4 regions of the Chryseobacterium proteolyticum genome follow, and region 1 is predicted to be linked to each of the others. Evidence: riboswitches for the same ligand, from Rfam matches in the RefSeq annotation. Region 1 holds a riboswitch; each other region holds the start of a gene.

The links. A riboswitch is a leader RNA that binds a small molecule or an ion and turns the genes downstream of it on or off. The one in region 1 is predicted to bind cobalamin.
Region 2: it holds a riboswitch for cobalamin, as region 1 does, so the genes downstream of both, ACJ5H0_RS07940 (TonB-dependent receptor plug domain-containing protein) here and prpB (methylisocitrate lyase) in region 1, are expected to answer to the same signal.
Region 3: it holds a riboswitch for cobalamin, as region 1 does, so the genes downstream of both, ACJ5H0_RS07400 (acyl-CoA thioesterase) here and prpB (methylisocitrate lyase) in region 1, are expected to answer to the same signal.
Region 4: it holds a riboswitch for cobalamin, as region 1 does, so the genes downstream of both, metE (5-methyltetrahydropteroyltriglutamate--homocysteine S-methyltransferase) here and prpB (methylisocitrate lyase) in region 1, are expected to answer to the same signal.

The regions. Positions count from the first base shown of each region.
Region 1 is NZ_JBJLWK010000004.1:146,299-150,661, reverse strand. Features, by position in the region: gene prpB (methylisocitrate lyase) at 1-901, opposite strand, end outside; cobalamin riboswitch at 1,307-1,499, opposite strand; gene ACJ5H0_RS16455 (aminotransferase-like domain-containing protein) at 1,766-2,794, opposite strand; gene ACJ5H0_RS16450 (GntR family transcriptional regulator) at 2,739-3,179, opposite strand; gene ACJ5H0_RS16445 (hypothetical protein) at 3,475-3,834, shown strand; gene ACJ5H0_RS16440 (hypothetical protein) at 4,254-4,363, shown strand, end outside.
Region 2 is NZ_JBJLWK010000002.1:446,252-450,614, forward strand. Features, by position in the region: gene namA (NADPH dehydrogenase NamA) at 1-956, opposite strand, end outside; partial or broken gene ACJ5H0_RS07935 (cytidine deaminase) at 1,064-1,547, shown strand; cobalamin riboswitch at 1,653-1,828, shown strand; gene ACJ5H0_RS07940 (TonB-dependent receptor plug domain-containing protein) at 1,862-3,616, shown strand; gene ACJ5H0_RS07945 (YncE family protein) at 3,722-4,363, shown strand, end outside.
Region 3 is NZ_JBJLWK010000002.1:325,836-330,198, reverse strand. Features, by position in the region: gene ACJ5H0_RS07415 (PadR family transcriptional regulator) at 1-223, opposite strand, end outside; gene ACJ5H0_RS07410 (XAC2610-related protein) at 518-1,204, shown strand; gene ACJ5H0_RS07405 (HD domain-containing protein) at 1,210-1,800, shown strand; gene ACJ5H0_RS07400 (acyl-CoA thioesterase) at 1,838-2,221, opposite strand; cobalamin riboswitch at 2,335-2,512, opposite strand; gene ACJ5H0_RS07395 (hypothetical protein) at 2,568-3,368, opposite strand; partial or broken gene ACJ5H0_RS07390 (endonuclease MutS2) at 3,599-4,363, opposite strand, start outside.
Region 4 is NZ_JBJLWK010000001.1:965,685-970,047, forward strand. Features, by position in the region: gene ACJ5H0_RS04490 (VOC family protein) at 1-129, shown strand, start outside; gene ACJ5H0_RS04495 (Crp/Fnr family transcriptional regulator) at 177-833, shown strand; gene ACJ5H0_RS04500 (Lrp/AsnC family transcriptional regulator) at 725-1,186, opposite strand; cobalamin riboswitch at 1,341-1,526, shown strand; partial or broken gene metE (5-methyltetrahydropteroyltriglutamate--homocysteine S-methyltransferase) at 1,785-4,095, shown strand; gene ACJ5H0_RS04510 (hypothetical protein) at 4,229-4,363, shown strand, end outside.

The DNA of each region.
Region 1 (4,363 bases):
TGACATTCTTGTTCTGTTTAAATAGGTTATCTAATTTTTGTTCGTAATCATGGTATCCAATGCTTTTGTAAAGCTCTTCCCGGGTCTGCATGGTATCAATTACATGAGCCTGGGTTCCATCTTTCCGGATATGCTCGTAAACATTCAGTGCTGCCTTATTTGCCGCCCGGAAAGCAGAAAGGGGATATAAAATCAAACCGACTCCCGCATCTTTCAGTTCATCAGCAGTATACATTTTAATCATTCCGAATTCTGTAATATTGGCCAGTACAGGAATACCTGTAGCGTCTACAAACTTTTGATAATAGCTTAAATCAGGAACAGCCTCCGCAAAGATGAAATCTGCTCCGGCTTCTTTATAGGCAACAGCCCTTTCCAATGTTTTTTCAAGCCCTTCATTGGCAAAAGCATCAGTACGTGCCCCGATCACAAAATTTTCATCCGTCCGAGCATCAACAGCAGCCTTCAAACGGTCTACCATTTCCTCTTTGCTTACCACTTCTTTACCTGGACGGTGCCCACAACGTTTCGCTCCCACCTGGTCTTCAATATGCAAAGCACCTGCTCCGGCTTTAATTAATGATTTTACAGTTCTTGCTACGTTGAATGCCGAAGGACCAAACCCCGTATCTACATCCACCAATAGAGGTAAATCACATACATTGGTTATTCGTTGAATATCGATCAGAACATCCTCAAGGGTCGTAATTCCCAGATCCGGAATTCCCAACGATCCTGCAGCAACTCCTCCTCCGGAAAGATAAATAGCATTGAATCCTGCCTGTTGCGCCAGCAATGCATGATTGGCATTGATAGCCCCGACAATCTGAAGAGGGTTTTCTTTTTGCATCGTCTCCCGGAAACGTAATCCGGCAGACTCTAGACTTACATTTTTACTCATCTTTAATATTATTGTTCGTTTTGATGTATTTTAACTCACATTCTTCCAACAATTTAAAGAAAGATTATTCTTTAAATGATTAAAATAATTAAACGACCTATAAACCTTAATGAATGGTTGAACAGCCTCATTACATTTTCATGTAATAACAATCCGGTCAAAGATTGCTGCCATCAGCCTGTAATGCTTATAAATCAATATAAAAGGTGCTGATAAAACTTCACAATACTTTGTAAAAGAGAAAATTATGGAAAGGGACTAATACGAGCAAGCTGTAGAAATGATACAGCCCTGAAAAGCAAAACCTGTAAACCATTTCTTAAAAATGATAATGTACACAAAAAGATATCGGGCACTGTTATCACATCGTATCATACCTGACTATAAGCTTCAGATCGCGAAAGCATCGTCAATTCGAAATAGGCAGGTCTCCTGACTTGTAACAATTTTTATCGTCCTTCCCATTCAAAAAAAGAACAGTGAACCCTGATTGATAAAAACCTTTTGAGTGTTACTTACAGTTGCGCGACAGTTCGTGATTCACACACGATTCCCTTTTAATTCACAGCTAAGTGTAACCAATTCCGGTTGATAAAGAAGTATAAATGAACTCCTTGGTGGTAAATATAGGTATTTTATTGAAACACGAAAATAATTATTTACGAACAACAGTTAGGAATTCGTAATTCTTTGAAAATAGGCATTATAAATATATTTTCAATTTTCAAAATCATAATCAAAATGATCTTGATTATGTAAAAGCCACTTGCAAAAAAAATCCGACAAACACGATTATTGAGAAAAGCATATGCTCTCAATATGAAAATATGATTCTGAATTAACAGATAAAAGCCGGAAAAACACTCACAATATCTGTTTCAAATTCTCACCTATATTTTGCAAAGCCAACAGGCTATGGGATGTGATACGTTCTGCAAAAATAATCCTGAAATGGTACCTGAACTGATCGGTAAGACTAAAAATTTCTCCTGGAGTAAATAATATTCTTTGCTGTTCGCAATAAGCGTAAAATTTCTCCATATCCACTCCTTCAGGCAAACTTCCCCAAATGCTGTATCCACCCTGAGGATCTTCAAAATAAGACCCATCCGGAAAATGGCTTTTTAATACCTCTAGCACATCTTTAGCCTGCTTATATAGCTGTTTACGAAATGAACGCAAATGTTTATCATAGCTATGGTCTTCAAGCAGTTTAATGACCATTTCCTGATATACCGGAGCAACAGATCTTCCTAAGGCAAACCTGGTTCTCTCTGCTTCCGCATGGAATTTTCCCGAATGCATCCATCCCAGGCGAATACCGGGAGCCAATGTTTTAGAAAAAGAAGAAAAAGTTATTACCCAGCCACCGGTATCAAAACTCCCAATCCCCGAAGGTCTCTCATTGCCAAAATAAAGGTCTCCGTAAATATCATTTTCGATAATCGGAAACTCATATTCTTCCGCAATGGAAAGCAGTTCTTTTTTTACAATATCCGACATCAGAATTCCGGTAGGATTGTGAAAATTAGGTGTAACTACAAGAGATCTGATATTATGATCCGCGCATATCTTTTTTAAATATCCCGTATCAAAACCATCTCTATCCCGGACAGGAATTTCTATGGCTTTAAGTTTCAGATTGGCAATTACTTCCAAAACAGAAAAAACGCACGGACTTTCAACAGCAATGAGATCACCGGCATTTGTCACAGATGCCAGGGCAATGTAAAGTGCCTGCAATGCTCCATCTGTAATGATTAATTTTTCAGGATGCAATGTGTATCCATATTGAGAAGCACGTTTAGCGATAAGATCTCTTAGTTCTAATGACCCGTTAGCAGGATAGTAGCGAAGAAGTGAAGTCCCTTTTTCGCGGATCACTTCCTGCATTTTTTTTTAAAATGAGCTTTTGCGGAATCAAAAGATCCGTAGGTGCTGCCGAATTAAATGAGGTATATTCGGAGGGCTTATTTCTTGATGAAATCAGAGCAACGTTTTTATTGAAAACTTCATTTTTTGAGACTGGGTAAAGTGGTAAGATTTCACTGTTTATTTGTGGAATATCAGCTGCTACAAAATAACCGGAACGGGGAATATTTTTCACCCATCCTTTCATCACCAGATGATCATAACCACTTTGAACCGAACTTGTACTCAGATGATAATTTTCTTTAATCTCTCTCACAGACGGTAGACGGGTGCCGGGCTTTAACATTCCAGTCTTTATTTTATCTTCAATAGCAGTGGTAAAAATCTCATATCTGTACGTCTTCATGGCGTTTCATCTTTTTCATAGCAAATGTACAAATGTGTTTGCACAAATGATTAAAAACCAACTGTACTGATTCAATTGTACTCAACTGTACTCATACAACAGTTTAATAATCCATTAGCTTTGGGTAAAAAAAGAATCATAATGGAAATTATATCCAAATTTACCGTAGGATCAGACCAGGGAATCGATCACCTTTTTGCTGTCATGAGACCTTATATCAGAAATACCTATTCTGGAAAAGTTTCATCGGAAAAAAATTGAAGAATACCTTGCCGAAAATGTAGAATACAGGAAAATGATCAATATCCTGAATGACTTATCCACCCAGCTCATTATGGTATTTGCAGATCATGAACCCGTCGGTTATTGCCTTTTTAAAAGCGGATCATTATATCCGGAAGCAACCGAAGGGGAGAGAATGACGGAAATAATTGATTTTTCTATCCTTCCTGAATATGATCAGCCTGAAATAAGACAATCATTATGGAACAAAAGCAGATCAGCTATTACTTTTACAGATCGTATCTGGATCAGCATAACTGAAGATGATCCCATGCTCTCATTCTTCAATTCGGTTGGATTTGAATTTATAAAAACGACCACCCTGAAAGCATTTTCACTCCCCGCAAAAATATACGAACTGAAGCTGAAGTAAATAAGACTATTCCTTTCTCATATTTACATTGTTATTTTTTGGAACAGATGTGGACAATATTTTAATTTTCTTAGCTTAGAGGAGGAAAAGCAACCTCAACAAACAGATCCTGTTAGCAAATATAATGTTGCTGACAGGATCATGTAATACATTAATTAAAAAAACAACCCATTACAAAAGATTTTGACCTTATATTTACAAACAGAAGCCCGATTCTTTATGGCTAAAAGCTGTTTTTAAACAATTTTTTGAAAATCAATTAATTAAAACATCGATTATCCCTTATTTTTTCGTATCTTTGCACTTAATAAATAACCAGGCCTCTGCCTTTGCTATCTGTTACAGTTTAGAATACTTATTTTTTTCTTTCAGTTTTTGCTTTTTCAGCTGCCAAAAATTAACCCTTATTTATTTCTTGAATGAATATATATACAGGCAACTTTAAAAAACAAAGAATAGAAAAACAATTTGAAGATCCTTTTACTCCTTTAGGAGATTTACTCTCAGTAGAAATTACAAAAGAAGACCA
Region 2 (4,363 bases), on a different contig from region 1:
ATTTCCCTGGCTACAAAAATAAGATCGGCATCACCCTTCTGTAAAATATCCTCAGCCTGCTCTATTTTTGTGATCAAACCTACTGCTCCCGTCTTCACTTCAGCTTTATTTTTTACCTGTGATGATAAGGGGACCTGATAACCGTCAAAGACAGCAATCTTTGCTCCATGAATATTCCCACCACTTGAAACGTCCACTAAATCCACCTTATGCTGCTTCAGTATTTTTGCAAGCTCTACACTGCTTTCGATATCCCATCCATTTTCAGCATATTCTGTTCCTGAGATTCTCACAAACAATGCAGTATTATCATTCAGTTCCTCGTTTACCGCATCTACTATTTCTATTAAAAATCGTATTCTGTTTTCGAAGCTGCCTCCATATTCATCTGTTCGTATATTCGAAAGCGGAGATAAAAACTGATGAACTAAATATCCATGCGCTCCGTGGATCTCTATAATGTCAAATCCTGCTTTCACAGCTCTTCTTGCTGCTTCTTTAAAATTCTGAACCTGAGTTTTGATTTCTTCCAGCGTCAGAGCGTGTGGAATTCTTTCTGTAGGATGATAAGGAATCGGGCTAGGTGCCAGAGTTTCCCACCCCTCTTCCACTGGAATTTGAATATTATTCCAGGTAGAGCCTTTTCTTCCGGCATGTGCCAGCTGGATTCCGATTTTACTCTCAGAATTGGAGTGGACAAAGTTGACAATCTGCTGAAGTTTTTCAGCTTGTTCGTCATTCCATATTCCCATACATTTATTAGTGATCCTTCCCCGGGGTTCAACACCCGTTGCTTCAATCATTATCAGTCCGGTACCACCTTGTGATCTGCTTCCGTAATGTACGAAATGAAAGTCATTAGCCATTCCGTTTTCACTTGAATACATACACATAGGTGACATAACCCATCGGTTAGAGAGTTTAATATTTCTGAATTGTATCGGAGTATATAACATTGTCTATTAATTTTTGAATTTTACTAATGGAGAGGAAATAATCCCGGGTTGCCCACGTGATTAAAAAGAACTAATTTTACCTCCCCTTTTTAGGCTCCAATAAATATATGAAAAAAGATATACAGATCGGCTACGAATATTTTAAAAATAGCTCTGAACTGAACGATATAGAAAAAAAAACTTTTCGAAAGAGCAAAACAAGCCCGCGAAAATGCTTATGCCCCTTATTCCCAATTTTTGGTCGGGTGCTCCGTATTACTTGAAAACGGAGAAATATTTTCCGGTAACAATCAGGAAAATGCAGCTTTTCCATCCGGACTTTGTGCTGAAAGAACAGCTCTATTCTGGATAGGTGCAAATTTTCCTGAGGAAAAGATCAAAAAGATTTTTATCGTAGGAGGCCCTAAAGAATCTTCTGAAAAAACACCACCGATTCCCCCGTGTGGCGCCTGCAGACAAAGTCTTATTGAATACGAAACAAAACAAAAAGAAAATATTGATCTTTATTTTTCCAGTATGAATGATGAAATCGTTAAGGTAAATTCGATTAAAGATCTATTGCCATTTTACTTTGACTCGACGTTCTTGTAATCGTGAAACTCTCAATTCTGAGGTTCTGGGAATCGTTATTTTTTCTGCAGACCATTGTTTTGATTACAAATTAACAGATACGACTGAGATTTCTTTTTAAAAACTTATCTTTGCAAAAATTTTGGTTTTCAAGCTATTGAAATAATAGGGAATTGGGTGAAAATCCCAGACTGTCCCCGCAACTGTAGATCGCAATTAAAATTTCTATAAGAAACCACTGTGAAAACGGGAAGGTATAGAAATGCGAAAGTCAGGAGACCTGCCAAAATGATAATATCAAAAATATATTGCTTTCGGTGGAAAAGTAAAATAGTATGAAAAAAACCTTAGTACTGCTTTTATCGTCATCTGCTTATTTTCTTTGTCTGGGACAAGAGAAAGCAATCGATACCGTTTATATTTTTGACAACCAGATGAACAAGGTAAAACTTTTTCATAAGGTTACTCCCATTACTCCTCAGGATGCTGAAAAGAATTCCACGAATCTTTCAGAACTTTTACGTTTCCAATCCAGTATTTATATCAAGGAAAACGGACGAGGTGCAGTTTCTTCGCCTTCGTTCAGAGGAACCTCTGCTCCACAGACAGCCTTTGTTTGGAATGGAATCAATATCAATTCGATATTTCTTGGTCAGGGAGACATTAATAATATTCCTCTTTTCGGATATGATGAGATCGGAGTGAAAGCCGGTGGCGGAAGTGTAATATACGGAAGTGGTGCAATCGGCGGAAGTATACATCTCAATAATAATCTGGATTTCAATAAAGGTTTTAAAGCCTCCCTGTATTCTGAGGGTGGATCATTTGGTACTTTTAATAATTTCGGAACGGCCTCCTACAGCAATGAAAAGCTGAGTTTTAAAGTCTCAGGAAATCATTCGATCAGTCAGAATGATTATAAAGTGGAAGAAAAAAACTATATTAATAGAAACGGCAAATACTTTAACAGTACGTTTAATGTTGGAATCTCCTATAAAATTGCGAGACATCAGACGATCTCATGGCAAAGTCAGTTTTTTGACTCGACACAGAATTATCCGATTTTTGTAGAGAATGGCAACCGTACAAAATACGAGACACAAAGCACCAGAAGCTTACTTTCCTGGGATATTACTAAAAGTAAATTTTCAAATAGCTTAAAAGCTGCTTACACAGAAGAAAATTTCCAATATTTTGGCAATTACAATGCTCCGAAGACCAGTGGTTCAACAGGGAAAAATTATATCTTTAAAAATGATTTTAATTATTTCATCGTACCTGAACTTAATGTCAACATCATCACCGAATTCCAGGTAAACAAAGGTGAGGGGTATCAGCCTGATCTCCAAGGTGTAAAAACTGAAGGAATTGGTAATGTAAGTAGAAATGTAGGCTCTTTAGCGGGGTTAATACGATATTTTCCGACGAAAGATCTGCGTTTTGAAGCTGGTGTTAAAAAGGATTTTGTAGAGAATATAAGTTCGCCATTGCTTTACTCATTCTCGGGAAAATGGAGTCCGGTACAATGGTATAATCTTGGAGTAAATGTATCCAGAAATTTCAGATTTCCAACATTCAATGATCTGTATTGGAATCCCGGAGGAAATCCAAACCTAAAACCGGAAAGGTCTTACCAGATGGATATGGACCATGAGTTTAAATGGGGTAATATTAAACTTGCATTAAGTCCGTATTATCTTTATATATCGGATAATATAGTGTGGTTGCCGACAGCTCACGGATATTGGTCCCCAGTTAATATCAATAAAGTGAAGTCTTATGGTTTAGAATCACAGATTACTTTTGATAAACAGCTTAAAGAACACCATTTTAGATTTAATATAGGATATACACTTGCAAAATCCATCAATCAGGAAACTAAAAAGCAAATGATGTATGTCCCTCTCCATAAGGTTTTTGGAAATTTTGATTATCAGTATTCTTTCCTAAAACTTTATGTTCAGGGAGTTTTTAATGGTCTTACATACACTACAACAGATGAAAAAAGAGAAGATGCGATAGATTCTTATTTCGTCATGAACACGGGTGTATCAGCAACGATCTTAAAAAAAATATGTCTTAGGTTTTAAAATCAATAATTTAACCAATACTGTTTATGAAACGGTGTCTTATTATCCGATGCCAAAACGTAATTACAGTATTTCCGCAACGATAAATTTTTAATAAAAAATAACATGAAAATAACTAGACTTTTACAACTATTATTTGCTGTAGTACTACTTTTCAATATTTCCTGTAGTACTGATAGTGATAATACTTTGCCTGTAGTAACTTATGAAAACGGATATTTAATTTCGAACGAAGGAAATTTCGGAAAGCCAAATGCAGAAGTAACTTTCGTTTCAAGAGACTTAACTTTTAGTCAAAACAGCATCTTTTCCAAAAATAATAATGGAAACCAATTGGGTGATGTTTTACAAGCTATGGCATTCAACGGGGATAAAGCGTATCTCTTGTTAAACAACTCAAATAAAATCCAGGTAGTAAATCGATATACTTTTAAAAGTGCAGGTGAAATTACCAATCAAATAGATAATCCCCGTTATGTTGCCGTTGCCAATAATAATATCTATGTAACCAATGATAAATATCAGGGAGCTAAATATGTAAGTATTTATAAAAATTCAGATCTATCTTTTGTTAAGAAAATTACATTCACGGATAACGTTGAAAGAATTGTTGAAGCAGGAGGAAATATTTTTGTTCAAAATGCAAGCTTTGGATTCGGAAACAAAATAACTTACATCAATACTTCGAACAATGATGTACAATCTGTAATTACATTGCCCAATGTAAATATCAACAAAACAATTTCC
Region 3 (4,363 bases), on a different contig from region 1:
TCGGTGGGCCTCCTGTTGATTCTTCCCATCTGTAAGAGAGAAACTCACCATTTTTTAATCTTGTTAAAAGAGGGTAGAGTGTGCCTTCTACTACATCCAGTTTTCCTTTTTTTAGTTCATCTATAAGGTCGGAAACATACATTTCACGATGATTGATAAGACTTAAAATACAGAATTCCAGAATCCCTTTTCGCATTTGCGCTTTGGTATTTTCAGTATTCATCTTAATAAGGTTTTAATTAGTTATATTTAGAATCCGGTTCCTAGCTAGTTGAACCTATTCTTATTTTACATTACAAAGATATGTAATTAAAATGGTATTATGCAATACAAAGTAGTGAAATTTTTATTTATTTTTATTTAATTAACTGATTTTCAATTAAATAAATTTTATCTATTTTTTTAAGAAAATCAAAATCAATTAAAATAGAAGATAAATGATGGTCATTCTGAACGCTATTCTTATTTTTGTTATGGAAATTTCAGTCATCTGTATACTGAGCAAAAAAAAATAATTTTGAATAGTTCTGTAATCTTGATCATCTTTATTGTTTTAGGATCTTTTTGCTCCGGTCAGCAGCATTTTGAAATTAAAGATGGATCCTTATTGTATAATGCGGAGATCACTGTTCAGGATTGTGATGCTGATAAATGTAGTGGAAATGGTACAATTGTACTGAAAGATAAAAGGACCTCCCGGACTTTGCAGGAGTTCACGTCTGATGATCTTTATTTTTACCTTGGTAAGGATCAACAACCTAGTGTTAATGTTATTCAGCTTTATGATGAACAGAGCCCGCTGATATTTAAAGATTTTAATTTTGACGGTTTTGAAGACATTGCTATCCGAAATGGTAATGAAAGCAGTTATGGTGGTCCTTCCTATGACGTATATGTCTATAATACGACAAGAAAGCAATTCGTGATCAGTGAGGAATTAACTGATCTTGCCCGCGAAAATCTGGGAATGTTTCAGACAGATCCAAAAAGGAAAAGACTCATAACATTTTCTAAATCCGGTTGTTGCTGGCATTTAACCACAGAATACAGGGTGCTGCCCGGAAAAGGGCTTGATAAGGTCTTTGAACTGGAAGAAGATGCCATGAATGGTGAATCTGTAAAAGTAACCCGACGTGAAAAGATTAAAAATAAATGGATCATAAAAACAAAGAGATATCCAATCAAAGAATATTATAAAGAATAGGAAACATGAAAATACAAAAGGAAATTGATTTTATTCTTGCTGTAGATGCATTAAAAAATGTACAGAGAAGGAATTATAATGCGGATGATTCAAGAAGAGAAAATACTGCTGAACACTCATGGCAGATCATTATTTTAGCACAGGTACTTTTCCCCTATGCTAAAAACAGGGCTGATATCGATCTGTTAAGGGTGATACGGATGCTTTCTATCCACGATCTGGTAGAAATAGAAGCTGGAGATACATTTTTATTTGATGAAAAAGCCATGGTGGGCAAATTTGAAAGAGAAAAATTGTCTGCCCAGAAAATTTTCGGGATTCTTGATGAACCTTTGCGTTCGGAATTCTTTAATTTGTGGCTGGAATTTGAAGAAGAACAGACCCCTGATGCTATTTTTGCCTGTGCAATAGACAGGATCATGCCGTTTATTCTGAATTCGCATACTTCAGGAAAAAGCTGGACAGAAGCTAAGGTAACAGAAAGCCAGATCAGGAATATGCTGGAAAATGCGATCAGCCGGGCTTCTGATGAAATGGGAGAAGCATTCCAGTTTTTACTAAGTAAAAGTTTAGAAACAGAAAAAGTTTTAAGATAAATAAAAACGCAAGCCTTCGGCTTGCGTTTTTTTCTGATTATAGTATCTGTACAGGCTTTTTAAATTCGTCTATAGCTACGAAAGTGAAATCTCCTACAATAGCTCTTTCTCTTTCATACGAATACATCTGTTCTGTATAAATTTCTACGTTTACCTTCATACTGGTAGTCCCGACATGGGAAACTGTTCCTATTAATTCTACAATAGTTCCTGCAGGAATAGGCTTTTTAAAATCAATTTTGTCGCTGCTTACAGTTACCACTCGTTTTCTTGCAAAGCGGGTAGCGGTAATAAATGCCACTTCATCCATCAATTGCATCGCTGTACCACCAAAAAGGGTATCGTAATGATTGGTTGTGTTGGGGAAAACCGCTTTAAAGATTCTGGTTTCAGATGCTTGAATTCTTTCTTCTGTAGTCATATTTCATTATTAAATTAAAGCGGGATGAAATTATTGAAATAAACAGAATAATCCAGGAATTAGTATATTCCTGAAAACATCCATCAGATCAATAAACTTCAGGCCGCGAAAGTTTCTTGTTCAAAGAAAAGGCAGGTCTCCTGACTTGTAACATCTTTAATCCCTTCCCATGCATGGCACAGTGGATCCTACATAAAGACTTTTGTTACTTACAGTTGCGCGACAGCTCGTGATTTTCACACGATTCCCTTTTAATCTGCGTTAGGCAGAACCCATTCCTGTGATGAATAAGTGGTAAGACTTTTTCAAGTGCAAAAATAAGGATAATACAGAGAAGTAAGGTGAATTATTCCGGATTTTTAAAAATAATCTGATGAGCCACCCGGCCCTGTCTGATTGTCCAGAGTGTGGTATACCTGTTTTCACCCGATCCGTTCACCATATAAAGGAAAATATTATCATTATCAATAGCAGCTACACTGATGTTATTGAAATCCATAGTAGGCTGGAACATATTTTTGATGGCTTCTCTCACAAAGACAGAGCCACGCCCCACCTGCTGTACCCGGATCGATTTGATTTCGGTCATCCCTTCCGGAAGTTCTTTGCTTATTCCCCAGGGTTTAACTTTATCAATGGTTAATATCGTTCCATCCGTATCTTTTTCCTGTTTACGGTAGCTGGCATTAGAAGGATAAATATCGATGATTACTTTACTCCTTTGAGCGGTAGGTATTTTGGGATTATTATTATCTGTGAAAATGAGTGATCTTCCGTTTTTGGATTTGGAAGGTGTATATTGAGGCAACTGATCAATAAAGGCTACACGGTCTTTATTCACCATACCTTCCTTATCAAGATTTTCATATCTCACAAAAGGCTTTTCAGTATCCTGCTTATCGGGATATTTGATCCATAGCCATTCTGTTTCTCCGGGAGCCGGTTTTACATAAAGAAAAACATCCCCTTTACGCATTCTGATTTTGTCTACAATTTTTCTGTAATTATCCTTTGCCACCCGTACATTGGCATAGCCTTCTTCTGCTTTTACAACTCCAAAAGGAATTTTTTGCTGCCCTTTTAGGAAGGCTAATGAAAATAAACTGAAGGCAGATAAATAGAATGCTTTGTTTACGGAAATCATCATGAAAAATTTTTGATACTTCAAATATATAAATTAAAAGCATTTCGGAACATAATTATAGCTTCTTAAATCTTCTTTATTTGCTAAAGGAAGTTTTTACAAAAGAAATTTATTCTATTAGGTTGGAGGGGGATAGAAATTTGGTAAGGCGAAATTTTTTGGGAAGAAGGAAGAGTAAAGAGTAAAGAATAAGAGAGTGCTAAAAGCACTCTCCTTTATTATTAAATTAATTTTTAAATTCTTTCAAGTTCATCGGCATCAATGGTCGTTTTAAAGGTTCCATAATTGACAATCACTTTATTTCTTGAAATTTTTTCAATCGTGCCGACACTGGTACTTCCTGTAATACGCACCCGTTGTCCCACTTTCATCCAGATCTCACGATCGGTTTTGCGTTTTTCTTCTATTTTTTCGTTGGTTTCTGCGATTTTTTCAATAACTTCTTCTTTTTTCAGCTGCTGGGTGATCTTTCTTTTTACAATCTGAAGACGTTTGGTTTCATCTTTATCAGCACCTATTTTTCTGAATTTTTCCTGTTCTAAAATCTTCACGAAATCTTTTACCACATCCTTCCTGGATTTTCCCTTAACGTAGCTTTCGATAAAAGATTCGATTTTGTTCCCGAACTGAAGCTTCCGATGTTCTTCTTCATACAGCTTTTGAAAATTGAATAATTTTTGCTGAAGTTGTTCATTCAGCTTTTGAAGGTTATCCCGTTTATCTTCTACCGATTCCTTTCTTTCAGCCAGATCTGTTTTAAGCTTTTCAACTTCAAACTTTTCCTGCTGTAGCTTAACAATGGTTTTATCAAGGTTTACAATATCGTGTTCTACCTTTTTCTTTGCAGAATGGATAATGAATCTGGGAATTTTATTCTTTTCGGCAACTTCAAAAGTAAAGGAACTTCCTGCCTGGCCTACCTCCAGTTTGTACATCGGTTCCAGAGTTTCTTCATTGAATAGCATCGCCGCATTTTCAGCATTAGGGAGTTGTTCTAT
Region 4 (4,363 bases), on a different contig from region 1:
ATTGCCACAACAGATGTACATGATATTTTAAAAGAACTTAAAGAAAAAAAACATCGAAATCATCGAGGGTATTGTTATCAGAACCGGAGCAACAGGCAAAATAAGGTCCGTCTACTTCCGGGATCCTGATCAGAACCTGATTGAAGTGAGTAATTATATTTAAAATCTTCTTGAGCATGTCCCCAGATAAAAACGCCTTGGCTAAAATCCTTAGTAATTTCGAACAGGAAGAATTACCCAACAAAACCTTGCTAACGGAAGAAGGTAAGATGGCGCGTAAATTTTACTATCTCAAAAAAGGAGTTGCCAGAGGTTGGCTTAATAATGACGGTAAGGAAATTACATTTCAGTTTTTGTTTGAAGGAAACTTTATTTCGTCGTGGGAAAGTTTGTTTTATAATTCTCCAAGTATTTATAATATCGAAACGATAGAACCCTGTACTGTATACAGCACTTCTATTGAGGATTTCAGACAAATAATTGAAAATAATCCGGACAGCAAGGAACTTTATTACAGCTATCTACAGGAACGCTTACTTAAATATCAGAAGCTCTTTATTTCCCGTATAAAAGATTCTGCAGAGGAAAGATATAATGAGCTTATAAAGCAATCCCCCGAGATTTTCCGCCGGGTTCCTCAGTATTATATTGCATCTTATCTTGGTATCACTTCTGTATCATTAAGCAGGATCAGAGGAAAAAAAAATCTAATAAGAGATGTACTCTATATAGTAACTCCATGGTTATTCTTCACTTCTGCCATTACAAAAGTACTGTGTGTGCTTCCTATCGAGTCGACGGAACCTAATTTATTAAATACAAAATCCTGGTAGTGTTTCATATCGCGTACCTGAACTTTGAGAAGGAAATCAAAATCGCCCGAAATATTATAGCATTCCGCAACTTCGTCTATCAGTGTAATTTCCTGTACAAAATCATTTCCCACAGACCTGTCGTGGATCTTTAATTTAACCTGACAGAAAACTGTAAAACCACGATTCAGTTTCTCAGCTTCCAGGACAGCCGCATAATGTTTGATATAACCCTCCTGCTCCAACCTTTTAACACGCTCAAAAACAGGAGATGGAGAAAGATTAATTTCCTTTGCCAATTCTTTAACGGTCAATTTTGCATTTTTTTGAAGGATCCTTAACAATTGAAGGTCTTTATCGTCTAGTCTTTCCACAGGATAATATTCTTTTTTCGATTTATATTTTCAAATTTACAGAATAAATAACTTACAAATTCAATTCAAACAAAACAATATCCTTAATTTTTACATTTAAGCCAATTAAACATCTTAAATTAATACCTTTACACCCTATTTTGTTCTTTAACATACTTCATCAAACGGAAAAGGTTTTACTTAAGGTAGATTAATAGGGAATCGTGTGAAAATCACGAGCTGTCGCGCAACTGTAAGTAACACAACAGAGGTTTTTGTCCCTGAATATCCACTGCCACAAGCGGGAAGGATGACAAAAACTGTTACAAGTCAGGAGACCTGCCTGTCCCGAATTGACAATGCTTTCGCGGTCTGAAGCTTTTGGTCATACAGATGATACTTTTGAACGTATTGGATTGGGTTTTAACTCAGAATTTATTTGAGTTTAAACGTAATGTTTTTTATGAAAATTAATTTCAGGTTACCTAACAATCTACTCTTCACTGGGAAAATTACGTCTATATTGTATCTTCTCTATTGCTAAAAACTATTTCCCGATTGCGTTATGAAGCATTATAAGAACTTTTAAAACCAAAATTTAATTAAAAGTTTAAAGAAAATGCAAACACACATCCTTGGCTATCCGCGAATCGGTAGCAACAGAGAACTTAAAAAAGCCTGCGAACTATATTGGGCAGGTAAAACATCGTTACAGGAACTTTTAGAGGCAGGAAAAAAGATCAGAAAGCAAAACTGGGAACTACAACAAGAAGCCGGAATTGATCTGATTCCATCCAATGACTTTTCTTTTTATGATCAGGTATTGGACATGACATTGTCTGTTGGAGCTATTCCTTCCCGTTATCAGGATATTACACCAAATGAGCTAGATCTTTACTTTGCTATGGCCAGAGGTTATCAGAAAGAAGGGCACGATATTACAGCCATGGAAATGACAAAATGGTTTGATACCAATTATCATTATATCGTTCCAGAATTCCAAAAAGATCAGCAATTCAAATTATTCTCCCATAAAATCGTTAATGAGTTTATTGAAGCGAAGGAAGCAGGAATTCATACAAAGCCTGTTATCCTTGGATTGGTAACCTATTTATTATTAGGAAAAGAAAAAGAAGAAGGTTTTGATAAATTGGATTTAGCACAAAATCTGCTTCCGGTTTACGTTGAGATCTTAAAAGAGCTTGAAAACAACGGAGCAGAATGGATTCAGCTGGATGAGCCGTTTTTAGCACTAGACCTTGATCAGAAAGCAAAAGAAGTTTACCAGAACATTTATGCTGAAATTGCCAAACAGTTTCCGAACCTTAAATTTATTGTGACCACCTATTTTGATGGGTTAAAAGATAACCTTTCATTGGCCACTACTCTACCTGTTGATGCACTACACATTGATCTGGTAAGAGCCCCGGAACAATTGGATGAGGTCATCAATGCAATTCCTGAAACATTAATCCTCTCATTAGGAGTCGTAGACGGAAGAAATATCTGGAAAAACGATTTCAATCAGTCTCTGGTTTTCATCAAAAAAGCTATTGCAGCATTAGGTTCTGAAAGAGTTTTCATTGCACCGTCATGTTCATTACTTCATTCTCCTTTCGATCTTGACCTGGAGAAAAATGAAAATATACTATCTCCGGAGATCAAACAATGGATGGCTTTCGCCAGGCAAAAAGTTTATGAAATTGTTACCTTAAAAAAAATTAGCTTCAGAAAACCCGGATTACAATACTTTACAGGAATTAGCTGAAAATAAAAAAGCTATTGAAAACCGAAAAGTTTCAACACTAATTCACAATCAGGATGTGAAAAACCGTGTTACCGTAACTACAGAAAGTGACGCACAGAGAAACAGTCCTTTTAATGTGAGAAAAGAAGCACAGCAGAACGCATTGGAGCTTCCTTTATTTCCAACAACAACAATTGGGTCCTTTCCTCAAACCAAAGAAGTAAGAAGCTGGAGAGCTCAATTCAAGAAAGGAGATCTTACCGCCCAGAAATATGATCAGCTGCTTAAAGAAGAAACACAGAGAACCATCCAATGGCAAGAGGAAATCGGAATTGATGTATTGGTACATGGAGAATTTGAACGCAACGATATGGTCGAGTATTTTGGGGAACAGCTCGCAGGATTTGCATTTACTCAAAACGGATGGGTTCAAAGCTACGGAAGCCGCTGTGTAAAACCACCGGTTATTTATGGAGACGTTCACAGGCCTCAGCCAATGACGGTTTACTGGTCGCAATATGCCCAGTCATTAACTCAAAAATGGGTAAAAGGAATGTTGACCGGCCCTGTAACCATTCTTCAATGGTCATTTGTACGTGATGATCAGCCTCGTTCTACCACCTGTAAGCAGATTGCTTTGGCAATCCGTGATGAAGTAAACGATCTTGAAAAAGCAGGAATCAGAATTATCCAGATCGATGAACCAGCTATCAGAGAAGGTCTTCCTTTGCGTGAGGCAGAATGGCAAAATTACCTTCAATGGGCTGTAGAAGCTTTCAGAATCTCCGCAAGCGGTGTCGAGGATGCTACACAGATCCACACGCATATGTGTTATTCCGAGTTTAATGACATTATCCACAATATCGCTGATATGGATGCCGATGTTATCACGATAGAATGCTCAAGAAGCCAAATGGAGTTATTGAATGCTTTCGCAGACTTTAAATATCCAAACGAGATCGGCCCCGGAGTGTATGACATTCACTCTCCAAGAGTTCCATCAAAAGAGGAAATGGTTGCATTGCTGAAAAAAGCACAAGCCGTAATCCCGGCAGAACAGCTTTGGGTAAATCCGGATTGCGGATTGAAAACCCGTCATTGGGAGGAAACAGAAAAAGCATTGATCGCTATGGTAGCAGCTTCGAAAGAAGTGGCTGCAGCTTATTCGACTGAGAAAGTTTAGTTAGAAGCTGATTATTATTTTTTTTATGTTGCAAGGCAGAAGTGTAAGCTTCTGTTTTTTTTGTTTATTTTAAAGGTAATAAATAAAATTTGGAATAAATTTTTAAAAAGTTTAGATTAGACTTAAAAAATTAATGATTGAACATTTTAATGAAATATGTGAATTTCGCCAAAAAAATCCTATAGTAAAGGGAAAAGTCATTAAAACTGACGACCCAATTTTAGTGAATGTTAAAAATTCTCTTAAAAACCTTAAAAAAGAATTAGAA